3 regions of the Arthrobacter sp. LAPM80 genome follow, and region 1 is predicted to be linked to each of the others. Evidence: riboswitches for the same ligand, from Rfam matches in the RefSeq annotation. Region 1 holds a riboswitch; each other region holds the start of a gene.
The links. A riboswitch is a leader RNA that binds a small molecule or an ion and turns the genes downstream of it on or off. The one in region 1 is predicted to bind S-adenosylmethionine.
Positions count from the first base shown of each region.

Region 2: linked by a shared signal. The riboswitch ahead of AAGW05_RS02775 (hypothetical protein) and the one ahead of AAGW05_RS00900 (aminotransferase class V-fold PLP-dependent enzyme) in region 1 are both predicted to bind S-adenosylmethionine.
Region 3: linked by a shared signal. The riboswitch ahead of AAGW05_RS08215 (DUF1737 domain-containing protein) and the one ahead of AAGW05_RS00900 (aminotransferase class V-fold PLP-dependent enzyme) in region 1 are both predicted to bind S-adenosylmethionine.

Region 1 covers NZ_JBCHVD010000001.1:207,551-211,910, forward strand. Annotated here, with positions in the region: gene AAGW05_RS00895 (class I SAM-dependent methyltransferase) at 1-349, opposite strand, end outside; gene AAGW05_RS00900 (aminotransferase class V-fold PLP-dependent enzyme) at 532-1,944, opposite strand; SAM riboswitch class IV at 1,987-2,100, opposite strand; gene hisN (histidinol-phosphatase) at 2,242-3,057, opposite strand; gene rsgA (ribosome small subunit-dependent GTPase A) at 3,234-4,352, opposite strand; gene aroA (3-phosphoshikimate 1-carboxyvinyltransferase) at 4,356-4,360, opposite strand, start outside.
Region 2 covers NZ_JBCHVD010000002.1:82,615-86,974, forward strand. Annotated here, with positions in the region: gene AAGW05_RS02760 (LOG family protein) at 1-674, shown strand, start outside; gene AAGW05_RS02765 (VIT1/CCC1 transporter family protein) at 722-1,816, opposite strand; gene AAGW05_RS02770 (biotin/lipoyl-containing protein) at 2,023-2,253, shown strand; gene AAGW05_RS02775 (hypothetical protein) at 2,288-2,581, opposite strand; SAM riboswitch class IV at 2,594-2,705, opposite strand; gene AAGW05_RS02780 (sodium:solute symporter) at 2,873-4,360, opposite strand, start outside.
Region 3 covers NZ_JBCHVD010000006.1:82,357-86,716, reverse strand. Annotated here, with positions in the region: gene AAGW05_RS08230 (UDP-N-acetylglucosamine 1-carboxyvinyltransferase) at 1-596, shown strand, start outside; gene AAGW05_RS08225 (O-succinylhomoserine sulfhydrylase) at 705-1,916, opposite strand; gene AAGW05_RS08220 (rhodanese-like domain-containing protein) at 2,038-2,430, opposite strand; gene AAGW05_RS08215 (DUF1737 domain-containing protein) at 2,427-2,687, opposite strand; SAM riboswitch class IV at 2,770-2,890, opposite strand; gene AAGW05_RS08210 (Pr6Pr family membrane protein) at 3,004-3,627, shown strand; gene AAGW05_RS08205 (aminodeoxychorismate lyase) at 3,629-4,360, opposite strand, start outside.

The DNA of each region.
Region 1 (4,360 bases):
CAACGGCCAGATCCACTGTTGCATCGTCCAGCCCCAGGTGTTCGGCGGTGCCCACAAGGGTGCGGACCTGCGGCAGGTTGGCCCCGAGCTGTGCGAGCATGTCAGCCGATGGGTCGACGGCGGCAAGGTTCCATTCGTGCTGTGCGAGCAGCTGCGTGTACTTGCCCGTTCCTGCGCCGACGTCCAGGGCGTCGCGGACGGGAATTCTTGCACCCTCCAGCAACCACTGAAGGGATTCGGCAGGGTAGCCCGGACGGATCTTGTCGTAGTGGCGCCCGCCCTCAAGGAAAGCCGCGGCCATGTCCCTGCGCCGTTCCGCGTCAAAAACCGGTCCGCCTGTGCCTGCCATGGTGCTCCTGAAAAGTTGTGCCGGATGTGCCGTTCAACTTTACCCGCCCCCCAAACGCTCGGTTACATTCGGTGCTTGTTGTGGCAACGCTCGGTTGGTTGATAACCGAGCGTCTGCTGCAAACCCGCAGAAAGTAACCGAGCGTCTGGCGCAAGCAGACCGAAAGTAACCGAGCGTCTGGGTTAGGCGGCGGCGCAGGGGGCTGCGCCCGCGGTGCCCGGGGTGTTCGGCGCCCATTCGGGGTAGGACCTGTTGTCGTTGGCGGGTACCCAGCGGCCGGCGTCAACGACGTAGTCCCAGCCCAATCCGTCACGCAGCAAGGTGGTGATGCCGTCAATGAGCCGCTGCGCATCCTCGCTGCGGGATCCGACACCAAAGCTTGCCCGCAGGGATCCGGAGGGAAGGCCGAGGCGGTTCAGCAGCGGGTGGGCGCAGAACTTGCCGTCGCGCACGCCCACGCCGTGCTCGGCGGAAAGGTATGCGGCGACCAGTCCGGCGTCGTACCCGGTGACCGAGAAGTTCACGACGCCGATGCTGCCGCAGCCAGGGTGGGTGGCGGAGTCGGAGAACAGGGAGTGGACGTTGACGCCGTCGAGCGCCTCGAAGCCTGCCACGAGGTGGGCGCGCAGGAGCTGTTCGTGGTTGTGCCAGTCGTCCGCGTCAAGGCCGGCAAGGACGGTGGCTGCCTTGGCCAGGGTTGCGGCGCCGAGGACGTTGGGGGAGCCGGCCTCGTGGCGGGCGGGGCCGTCGGTCCAGGTGGTCGATTCGAGCCGGACCTCCCGCACGGCGCCGCCGCCGGCGAGGTGGGGTGTGCCGGCATCGAGCCAGTCGGGTCGGCCAACCAAGACGCCTGAACCAAACGGCGCATAGAGCTTGTGGCCCGAGAATGCCAGGTAATCGATGCCGCTGGCAGTCAGGTCAATGCGGCGGTGCGGGGCCAGCTGGGCGGCGTCGACCACGATGCGTGCCCCGTATTGGTGGGCCAGGGCGGCCAGTTCCGCCACAGGGAGCACCTCGCCCGTGACATTCGAGGCACCCGTGACGGCCAGCAGAAGGACGTTTCCGGCGCGCAGCTGCGTCTCAACGCGGGCAAGGGTCGCGGCGATCGATGAGCCGGCGACGACGGATCGGTGCGGCAGCGCCTGCCACGGCAGCAGGTTCGCGTGGTGCTCCAGGTCCAGGTACAGCACCTCGCCATGTGCGTTGGAACGGCCCTCGACGTAGCCGCGCTGCTTGAGGATGCTGTCGACGCAGCCGGCCAAGAGGTTCAGTGAGTCCGTCGTGTTGCGGGTGAAGATGACGGTGTCGTCCTCACGCGCGCGCACAAATTCAGCCACAATGCGGCGCGCATTTTCATACACGGATGTGCTGACCTGCGAGGCGAATCCGGCCCCGCGGTGCACACTGGCGTAGTAGGGGAGCACCTCGTTCAGGTGGGCGGCCACCTCTTCGACGGCCGGGGCCGACGCCGCGTAGTCGAGGTTGGCGTACCGCACGTGGCCGCCCTGGATCAGCGGGGCGGCCAGATCCTGGCCCACGACCGGCAGCAGGGGTGAGTCGGCGAGGGTGGTCTTTTCCAACAGGGCATGGCTCATGAAAAAATTCCTTCAACGGAAGGACCCCTGGCGCTGCCAAGGAGTCCGCGCTTGCCAAGACCGCTCCGGCCTGGCCAGGTCGTCACCCGGGGCACCCCGCCGCGAAAGGAGGGTTGCCGGCCAGCAAACCGGGGTTTAGCGCTGGCACTCGTGACCTATGCAAAGAAGATTAGCCCAAGATCCGCGCCTGCGCATCTATTACGTTGCGTAACGCGGCGGGCCCGGCGAACGGTGGGAAAAAAGAACGACGGCGGGAGGCCGCCGTCGTTCTTAACCCACCTGTGCTGGGGCGTGGAGCTAGCCCAGAAGGTCATCCCAAGCCGGGTTAAGGCGCTGCAGCACCTCGGTGTGGAGGATGGAATTGGTGGCAAGGGCGTTGCCGCCGAAGGGGCCGTCGGCGCCCTCGAGCGAGGTGAAACGGCCCCCCGCCTCGGTGATGATCGGAACGAGCGCGGCCATGTCGTGGAGGTTGAGTTCGGGCTCGCAGGCGATGTCGACGCTGCCCTCGGCGACCATGCAGTACGACCAGAAATCGCCGTACGCGCGGGTGCGCCAGACGTCGTCGGTGAGGGAGATGAACTCGTCGCGGTTGCCGCGCTCGGCCCAGCCCTTCAGGGACGAGTAGGACATGGAGGCGTCCTTGAGCTCGGAGACGTTGGAGACGCGGATGCGCGTGGCGGCGGCGAGCGACCTGCCCATGTAGGCGCCGGTGCCCTGCGCGGCCCACCAGCGCTTGCCCAGTGCGGGGGCGCTGACCAGCCCGACCACGGGGACGCCGTCGTCAACGAGTGCGATCAGCGTGGCCCAGACGGGGACTCCACGGACGAAGTTCTTTGTGCCGTCGATGGGATCGATGATCCAGCGGCGCGAACCCTGGCCCGTGCTGCCAAACTCCTCGCCCAGGACGGCATCGCGCGGACGTGCCCGGGCCAGCTGACTGCGGATCGACTCCTCTGCGGCCTTGTCCGCATCCGTCACCGGGGTCAGGTCCGGCTTGGTCTCGATGGCCAGGTCAAGGGCCTTGAAACGGGACATGGTGAGGGAATCCACGCTGTCGGCCAGCACGTGGGCCAGGCGGAGGTCGTCGTTGTAGGTCTGGTGTTCGATCGTCATGTAGATCACGCTATCGTGGTTTGCGCCAAACACCCGGTTAGACGCCGGTCGTGGCACCCGAACGCCTGCACAATGCAGGTGGCCCGCTCCGTTATGCGTTGAGTTCGAGGTTGGACCCGGCGCATAAACCGTTATGCGCCGAACCCGGGTGTGAGTCCGGCGCAGAAGAGGACGGGTCAGTCCGTGACGCCCAGTTCCTTTTCAGCGGCCCGGCCCTCTGTCCGATCGCTTGTGCCCAGCAGACGGCGCAGCGAGGCAAGGCGGGCAGGTCCCGACGGACCGGCGTGACCTGCTGCAACGTACGGGTCAAGCCCGCAGTTCACCGCTGCGGTGTCGTGCTTGCAGCCGCGTTCGCAGTCGTCAGTGCCTGGTTGGAGGTCGGGGAAGGCATGCAGGATCCTGTCGGGATCCACATGGGCCAGCCCAAAGGAGCGGATGCCGGGGGTGTCGATGATCCACGAGCCCGGCAGCGCATCCTGCAACTGCAGGGCGAGCGCGGAGGAGGACGTGTGGCGGCCGCGGCCCGTGACGGCATTGACTCCGCCGGTGGCCCGCTGAGAACCTGTCAGGGCATTGACCATGGTTGACTTGCCCACACCCGAATGGCCAACAAGCACACTGACCTTCCCGTCGAGGTAGCCGTGCAGCTGCTCCACCGCGCCGCCAGCGAGCAGTGCGGAGTCGCCGTCGTCGCTGCGCGCATCAATGCCCGAGGCGCCGTCGGCTGCCGTGCGGCTGATGATGACAGTCATGTCCAGATGCTCGTAGTTGGCCAGCAGCTCGGACGGGTCCTTGATGTCTGTCTTGGTGATCAGCAACAGCGGGGCGATGCCTGCGTCGTAGGCGGCAACCAGGGCGCGGTCGATGAAGCCTGTGCGTGGCTCCGGGTTGGCCGCGGCCACGACGATGACAAGCTGGTCCGCGTTGGCCACCACCACCCGCTCGATGGGATCGGTGTCGTCGGCGCTGCGGCGTAGCAGCGTGCGGCGCTCCTCGATGCGCACAAGCCTTGCCAGGGTGTCGGGCTTGCCGGTGGTGTCGCCCACGAGGGATACGAAGTCTCCGGCCACCACGGGATTGCGCCGCAGTTCCCTGGCCCGTGCTGCGATCAGGGTGCGTTCGGAGGGCTGGTTTTCATCCACGATGGCCGTGTAGCGCCCGCGGTCAACCGTGACAATCCGCCCGATGACGGCGTCCTCGTGGGCGGGCCTGTCCTTGGTGCGCGGCCGGCTGCCCTTCTTGTTGGCCCGCACGCGGACATCGGACTCGTCCCAGTTGCTGTAATCCTTTGCCATGTCCTACG
Region 2 (4,360 bases), on a different contig from region 1:
ACTTTCTGTCCGCGCTCACCCGGCCCGTTGTTGGTGTCATGGGCGGGCATGCGGCGGCGCGGGGGAGCGGGCAGTATGCGCAGGCCGCGGAGTTGGGCCGTGCCCTGAGCCTTGCGGGGTTCCTCGTCGCGACAGGTGGCGGGCCTGGCGCCATGGAGGCCGCCAACCTTGGTGCCTACCTATCAACATACGACGCCGGGACCCTCGAAGGTGCCTTGCTCACCTTGGCAGCCGTCCCCGGCTTCCGCCCCTCGGTCACCGAGTGGGCAAGGGCCGCGTTCGAGGTGGTCGAGGAATACCCGCAGGGGGCGCCGACCCTTGGCATTCCCACCTGGTTCTACGGTCACGAACCGCCCAACGTCTTTGCCACGAAAATTGCCAAGTACTTCACCAACGCCCTGCGCGAGGCGGTCCTGCTTGACAGGTCCCGGGGTGGCATTGTGTTCCTGCCCGGCGCCGCGGGGACGGTTCAGGAGATCTTCCAGGACGCGTGTGAGAACTACTACGCCGCAGAGGGCGCAGTCGCCCCCATGGTGCTGGTGGGTCGGCGCTATTGGGAGGAAGAGGTGCCCGTGACGCAGCTGTTGACAACATTGGCCGCGGGCCGTGCCATGGCGGCCCACGTGCACATTGTGGATTCAGTGCAGGAGGCTTGCGCCGTCGTCGCCGGTTAGCCGCCTGCGGGCGCCGGGCACTCCCATCCTCACCGGGAACTGCGGGATTATGACCCGATCAGGCCGCCAGACGCCAGGCCGAGAAGGTACGTCGCGGCGGCGGCTCCCATGCCGATGCCCAGCTGGCGCAGGCCGCGCCACAACGGGGAAGCGCCCGAAAGCAGGCCCACCACGGCGCCAGTTCCCATGAGTGTGATGCCGACAAGCACGCAGGAGAGCAGGAGCGCACCCATCCCTGTCAGGCCAAAGAGGAACGGAATGATGGGGATGATGGCACCCGAGGCGAAGAAGCAAAAGCTCGACGTCGCGGCCCCCCACGCGGTGCCGAGGGTCTCGTGCTCGTCGACTTCCTCGAACTTGTCCGGCTGCAGCGACGTGCTGGGGTCGCAGTCGCAGCTGTACTGGCCCAGGCGCTCGGCCGCACGGTGTTCCGCAGTTTCACGGGACATGCCGCGCGCCAGATAAACGAGTACGAGTTCGTTGTTCTCAAGATCCAGGGAGGGGGCCGCTGTCAGCGTAACCTGGGTCGGCTGGGAAGCGTCGATCAGCTCACGCTGGGACCTGACGGAGACATATTCCCCGGCGCCCATGGACAGTGCACCCGCCAGCAGACCGAACACGCCGCTGAACAGGACCACTTGGCTGGACACCCCGGTCGCCCCCATGCCAACAACAAGTGAGAGGTTGCTGACAAGGCCGTCGTTTGCGCCGAAAACCGCGGCACGGAAGGATCCAGAAAGGCGGATGCGTCCACGGGTTGCCAGACCGCGGACAACCTCCTCGTGGATTGCCTCGTCGGCAGCCATGGTGTCGGTGGCGTCGGCGTCAGTGGCGTAGGGGGAGCGGGACTCCGCGCGTTGGGCCAGTGCCAGCACGAAGACCGAACCAAAGCGCCGGGCCAGCAGGCCAAGCAGGCGGTTGTGCAGGGATGGGTGGACGGGCTTTTTCGCGTGTTCGCCCAAAAGCCCGAGCCAGTGCTGCTCGTGGCGGCCCTCGGCTGCCGCCAGGGAGAGCAGGATGGTCTGCTCCTCACCGTCACGGCGCATGGCAAGGTCACGGTATACGGAAGCTTCAGCGCGTTCGTCGGCCAGGTATTGGCGCCAGCGCTTGATTTCAGCGGCTGTTGGTATGCGTTCAGGCACGGTGATGCTCCTCAAAGTCAGCCATCACTGTAGCGCCTTATTGGCCGTAATAGTGGCCGGTGGGCCTAGGGAAGCGGTTTCGGTCCGCCGCAATTCTGGCCGGGGCCTGCGCCCGACCGATCCATTCCCTGCGCCGAGGAACTGGCATAGGCTGTGTAGCCAACGGCCGTCCGTATCGGCGCCGCTGTCCTGAAGGCGGTTGTCGAATGCCCGAGATCCTGTTCCCGATGATGACGGGAGACGCCTCCGAGCCTGGCGTGCTGTCCACCTGGTACGTAGCCGACGGCGATCCGGTGCAGGAAAAGCATCTCCTCGCCGAGGTGTCCATTGACAAGGTCGACGCCGAAATTTACTCCCCGGCGGCCGGAACGGTCCGCCTGCGGGTCGCCGAGGGGGACGAAGTTGCCCAGGGGGCCGTGATCGCCGTCATCGAATGACAGGGGACAAGCATGCCGCCGCGTCGGGACAGCCCTACTGTTTCGCCAGCCTGAAGCCGACGCCACGCCCGGCCCGCACTCCTGTCTGCGCCACCGTGACAACCAAGGTGCCGATGCCAGGAATCCACCTGGCCGGGCGCACCGCCTGGGTCAGCGCCTGCACCAGTTGTTCTGCCTCCGCAGACCAATAGGCATGGTGTCCTGCGGGCGTGACAAACGTAACGGTGCCAAGATTCAAGTCCACGGCAGGAAGTACGGGGATGCCGGATGGACGTGCCAGAGCGCCGGCCTGAAGGGATTTTGCGGGTGCCACATTTGTAACAGTCATGGTCAGGACCTTTGTGTGCTCTTGCCTGCGCCGGACGGCAGCGGGCCGCTTCGTCATCTGAACCACCCATGAAGCCTGGGGTTGGCGTGCGACCAGTCGGAGCTTGGCATCGCATCTCTTGAAGTTGGAACAACACTACTCCCGTCGCATGCGGCAGCGGCTGGCGGCGTCATATATGACGTAGCCAGCCGCCGTCGTACTTTAAGTAACCAGCCCGCAAAAAACGACGAGCAATCACGATCTCTGGGTGATTGCTCGCCGTTTTTTGCGGGCTGGTTGCAAAGCGGGAGGCTACTTGGAGGCAACCGTTTCAATGTCGTCTGCATTGGAGTCGGTGGATGCTGCTGCCAGGCGGTCGTCCCAGGCCTTGCGGATGTGGGCCGGGGTTGCCGGGGTCCGCAGGGAAACCACGACGTAGACCACAAGCGCGGCGATGAGGCCGAAGTAGATGGGCTCGTTGGCGTAGATGCCATCGGCACTGGGGATCGCCCCTGTGGCGTACAGGACAAGCAGGACGATGGTCAGGACGCAGCCGACAGCGATGGACCAGGCGGCGCCCAGGCCGGTTCCGCGCTTCCATACCAGGCCACCGATGATGGCGACGAGCAGGCCGCCGACAAGGATGTCGTACGCGATGGTCAGGGCAAACACCACGTCATTGACCACGATGGAGATCAGCACCACCACGATGCCAAGGACCAGCACATACAGGCGGTTGGCGTTCACGTCGTGCTCGGGGTTGGAGGTGTCAGAGCTGTCGATCTTCTTGCCGAACCAGCTGGCCACGAACGGGACGACGTCCTTGCGTGCCACCGTTGCGGCGGCGATCAGGGAGCCTGAGGCCGTGGACATCATGGCAGCGACGGCGGCGGCCAGAACGATGCCGCCGATGCCCATCGGCAGCAAGTGGGTGGCAACTTCGGCATATACAACGTCCTTGCCCAGGGTGGCGACATCAATGTCGGGGAGGGCCACACGGGCTGCCAGGCCGATCAGGGCGCCGGCAACACCGTACAGGATGCAGTACATGCCGGCCGTGGCGCCGCCCCAGCGGGCAACTTCGGGGGTGCGGGCGGTGAAGACTCGCTGCCAGATGTCCTGGCCGATGAGCAGGCCCAGCGTGTAGACAACGAAGTACGTGATGATGGTCTGGGTGCCGATGCCGTCCCACTGGAAGAAGCTTGCATCAACGCGTTCCTTGATGCCGTCAATCCCGCCGGCTGCATTCCAGGCGAAGGGGAGCATGAGGAGGAAGACGCCGACTGTCTTGATGACGAACTGCACCTGGTCGGCCAGGGTGATGGACCACATGCCGCCAATGGTGGAGTAGACCAGCACGATGGCGCCACCGACGGCGATCGCCAGCCAGCGGTCCCAGCCGAAGAGCACCACGAAGATGGTGGCGTAGGCGCCGGTTGAGGTTGCCGAAATCATGATGGTGTAGGCCAGCATGACGATGCCTGAAACCTTCGTTGTTTCCTGGCCGTAGCGCAGGCTCAGCATTTGTGAGACGGTGTAAATCTTCAGTTTTTGCAGGGTGGGTGCGAACAGCACGCTCAGCAGCAGCACGCCGACGCCGATGGCGACCACCAGCCACATGCCCGAGATGCCGAACTTGTAGCCGAGCCCCACGCCGCCAACTGTTGACGCGCCACCGAGGACGACGGCGGCCATGGTGCCTGTGTACAGGAAAGGGCCAAGGCGGCGGCCGGCAACGAGGAAGTCACTGTTGCTCTTGGTCCGCGACTTGCCCCACCAGCCAAAGGCCAGCATGGCGAC
Region 3 (4,360 bases), on a different contig from region 1:
AGGCCATGAGCCTGATCACCGCCGGTATCGTGACGAAGTCCGAGGTCACCGTGACACGCGTTCCCATTGAGTTCATGGAAATTGAACTCAAGGTGCTCGAGCAGATGGGCTTCCGCTACCTCAAGTCCCCCGAGTACATGGCCCGCAACGGCAAGACCCGCCTGGTGGACATCACCACCTTGCCGTCTGAGCTGAAGGCCGCACCGGATAAGATCCACGCCATGCCGTTCCCGGGGCTGAACATTGACAACCTGCCGTTCTTCGCCGTGATCGCCTCGTGCGCCGAGGGTACAACGCTCATCCACGACTGGGTCTACGAGGGCCGCGCCATTTACCTGACGGAACTGAACCGCCTCGGCGCCGGCGTCCGCCTGCTTGACCCGCACCGCATCGACATCAAGGGCCCCGTCGCCTGGCGTGCAGCGGAAATCGGCTGCCCTCCGGCCCTTCGCCCCGCCGCCTGCATCCTGCTGGCCATGCTGGCCGCGAAAGGCACGTCCGAACTGCGCAACATTTACGTGATCGAGCGCGGCTACGAGGACCTGGCCGAGCGCCTAAACACCATCGGCGCCGAGATCGAGTACTTCCAGGACTGATCCGCGCATAAAGTACGACTCCGCGCATAAAGTACGACGTCGGCGGGTGACCGTCAAGGGAAGGGGCCCCGCCGCCGTCGTGCTTCCAGCCTCAACGAGGCGGGCCGGCTAGATTGCGGCCAGGGCCCCGGCCAGATCGGACTTGAGATCCTCGAGGTCCTCCAGCCCGACCGACAGGCGCAGGAAACCGTCGGACAGCCCGATCGCGGCACGACCCTCGGGACCCATGGCGCGGTGCGTCGTGGTGGCCGGGTGGGTGATGAGGGACTTCGCGTCGCCGAGATTGTTGGAGATGTCGATGACCTGCAGCGCATTCAGCAGTGCAAACGCCGCATCCTTCCTGGTCCCACCGGCAGGAGCAGCAAGCTCGAAGGTCAGCACAGTGCCGCCGGCCTTCATCTGCTTTTTGGCCAGCTCGAATTGCGGGTGCGATGGCAGGTGCGGGTACAGCACGCGCGCAACCTGCGGCTGCGCCTGAAGGAACTCACCCAGGGCCAGCGCGTTGTTGCATGAATGGTTGACGCGCAGGCTCATGGTTTCAAGGCCCTTGGTCAGCACCCAGGCATTGAATGAAGACAAGGCGGGCCCGGTGTGGCGCATCAGGTTCCTGACGGGGCCGTCAATGAATTCCTTCGTGCCAAGGATCGCCCCGCCCAAAACCCGGCCCTGCCCGTCAATGTGCTTGGTGCCCGAGTACACGATGATGTCAGCGCCGAAGTCGCCGCAGCGCTGCAGCAGCGGGGTGGCGAACACGTTGTCGGCCACCACCTGGGCGCCGGCGGCGTGGGCGAGGTCGCACACCGCCTGCACGTCAACGATTTCCTGCATCGGGTTCGACGGCGACTCAAAGAACACCGCCGTGGTGGGCACCGACAACGCCTCGCGCCACTGCTGAAGATCCGGTCCGTCAACGAACACCGTCTCCACGCCCCAGCGCGGGAGCAGTTCGTTCAGGATCACGAAGCAGGAGCCAAAGAGCGAGCGAGCAGCCACCACGCGGTCCCCGGCAGCCAACAGCGCACCCAGGGCCGTGAACACGGCCGACATGCCCGACGCCGTCGCAAAGCACGCCTCCTTGCCCTCGAGCAGGCGCAGCCGTTCCTGAAACGTTGCCACCGTCGGGTTGCCGTAGCGCGAGTACACGAACCTGTCGACCTCGCCGGTGAACGCCTGCTCGGCGGCCTCGGCGGACTCGTACACAAAGCCGGAGTTCAGGAAAAGGGCTTCGGAGGTTTCCTGAAAGTTGGTGCGGTCAAGCCCGCCACGCACGGCCCGGGTGTCCTGGGCCCACGTGGCTGCGTGCTCGTTAAAGTTGCTCAATTGCGTTTCCTTGGCTGTCGCTGGTGGTGCGTACTTGTTTTAAGCACGACGGCGGCACAATCGTCGGACGATTGGCGTACCGCGGTGCTGTGTGGGCGGTGCGTTGGGGCTCAGTGGCGTGTCAGTGCCAGGGCAGGTTGCGGTTCTTCCAGCCGTTGGCCACCCTGTCGCCGTAGCTGTCGGGCACGCCCTCAAAGCCCTCGAGAATGTTGTAGGCCGTGTAGCCGGCGGCCGTTGCGGCCTCGGCTGCGGCAATGGAGCGCGCTCCCGAACGGCACAGGAACACGAGTGGCTTCCCGGTGGGCACGGCTGCCTGCAGCTGGGTCAGGAACTGGGGGTTGTTCGTTCCGTCGGCCAGGTTCCACTGGATGAAGACAGGCTCGGTGTCCAGGGTTGAGGTGTCGGGGACGCCGATGTGGGCCCATTCGCCGTCGGTGCGCACGTCAACGAGGACGGCCCCGGCAGCCACCCGGTCCCAGGCCGTGTCGGGGGCTAGGTCGCCGGCGTAGCTCATGCGATGCCCTCGCCATCGAACTCCAGCTCGGCGTCGAGGTCATCAACGGCATTGGCGACTGCGGCATCGCTGGTGGCAATTGCCTGCGGGAGAACCACTGCCTGGGCCGCGATCACCGAGGTGCCGTTGAACGTCACCGCGGGCCCGCCGTGCAGGACGTAGCCGTCTGCCAGGGCTTCGGAAATACGCTCACAAAAGGAGCGGTCGTCGGGGCCGGTGATGAGCCGGTAGGCCAGGGGGGATTCTTCCGCGGACATGATGTCTCCTCATTGCAAGTGGCTGGCATTTGCAAGCGGACGCTGGTGGCGGTGCTTAATACAAAGGGCTCCACCGCAGGAGGGTTCGCGCTTGCAAACATCAGCCGTTGGTAGCTGGGTTTGCCGAGTATTCACCTGAGGCACCCCGCCGGAAAGAGGGTTGCCGGCCAGCAAGTCAGGGCTTTGTGCTGGCACTCATTACTCCCCTTGAAAGTAGCACATCCACCCCCGCAGGCACCCACTAGTTCCAGAGTGTGGCACAACGTGACGCCGGGGATGCGGGGCGGTGACGCCGTGAACTGGCAGAATAGGCTCCATGACCTCCAGCCGCGCCTTTGCCGCCGTCCGTTTCCTGTGCGGGGCGGTGACGCTCATTGCCGTCGGAACCCAGCTGGGTATCCACATCGGCCACGGCTTCAGCGTGTTGAACTTCTTCAGCTATTTCACCAACCTCTCCAACATCTTCGCCGCCGTCGTCCTTGTCGTGGACTCGGTGCTGACGTGGCGCGGGAAAGATTTGGGGCCGGCGTGGGCTTTGCTGCGCTGCATCTCGGTGGTGTGCATGGCCCTGGTTGGCATTGTCTTTAGCGCGCTGCTGAGGGACGTCGATCTGGGCTCCCTGCTTCCGTGGATCAACACCTGGCTGCACTACGTCATGCCTGTCGCGGTGGTGGCCGATTGGCTGATCCAGCCGCCCCGCCACGGAATCCCGCTCAAGCGCGTGGCCGTCGCGGTGGTGTTTCCGCTGGCATACCTGGCCTATTCCCTGACCCGCGGCGCCGCCACAGGGTGGTACGCCTACCCGTTCCTGAACCCGTCGGACGGCGGATATGCGGGCGTGCTGCTGACCTGCCTTTTCATCGCCGTGGGTTTTGTGGCGATGACGCTGCTCATCATGGCACTGGGCAACCAGCTGCGCAGGAAATTGCCCGTGGCGTAGTTCAGAGGGTCTGTGCCAGCAGCGCCGAGAGTTCTGCGCTGAGCCGTTCCCGGATGTCCCTGGTGCCGATTTCCGCACCGTCGATGGTGTTCACTGGTGCCAGCAGACGCATGCTTGAAATGAGCCACACGGCGTCGGCGTCGAGCAGGTCCGCGGGGGTCACGGGGCCGTAGCCAAGCTCCCATCCTGCAGCCTTCGCCGCGGCAAAAAGTGCGCCCTGCGTTGTGCCGGGCAGGATCCCGGTGTCAAGGTGGGGGGTGATGAGCCGCTTGACGGGGACGCCCGAGTCGTCGGATATGTGTGCCAACAGAACGGACGACGTGGGCCCCTCCAACACGAGCGAGTCGCCACTGGTGAAGATAACGTCATCGGCGCCCAGCTTGTGGGCGTGGCGCAGGGCGGCCATGTTCACCGCATAGGAAAGGGTCTTGGCACCCATGAGCAGCCACGGGGCGCGCGCGGCAAGGTCGCTGTCGTAGCCGCGGTCAAGCAGGAGAACGTCCAGCCCCTTGGCGCGCTGCTCGGCCAGTGCAGGGGAAACGGCTGAAACCTGCACCCAGGCTGTGGGGGCGTTGGCGCCCTCGGGTCCGCGTGTGGCGATCAGCCGCACTACGCACTGGTCTTCAGCAAGCGCCGAGGCGACTGCATCTGATGCCTGCGGCGACGTGTCGGCGTAAGCCGTGAGCGCCGTCGTGATTGCGCCCTGCCAGAGGTCGGCGGCGGGAATCGCCAG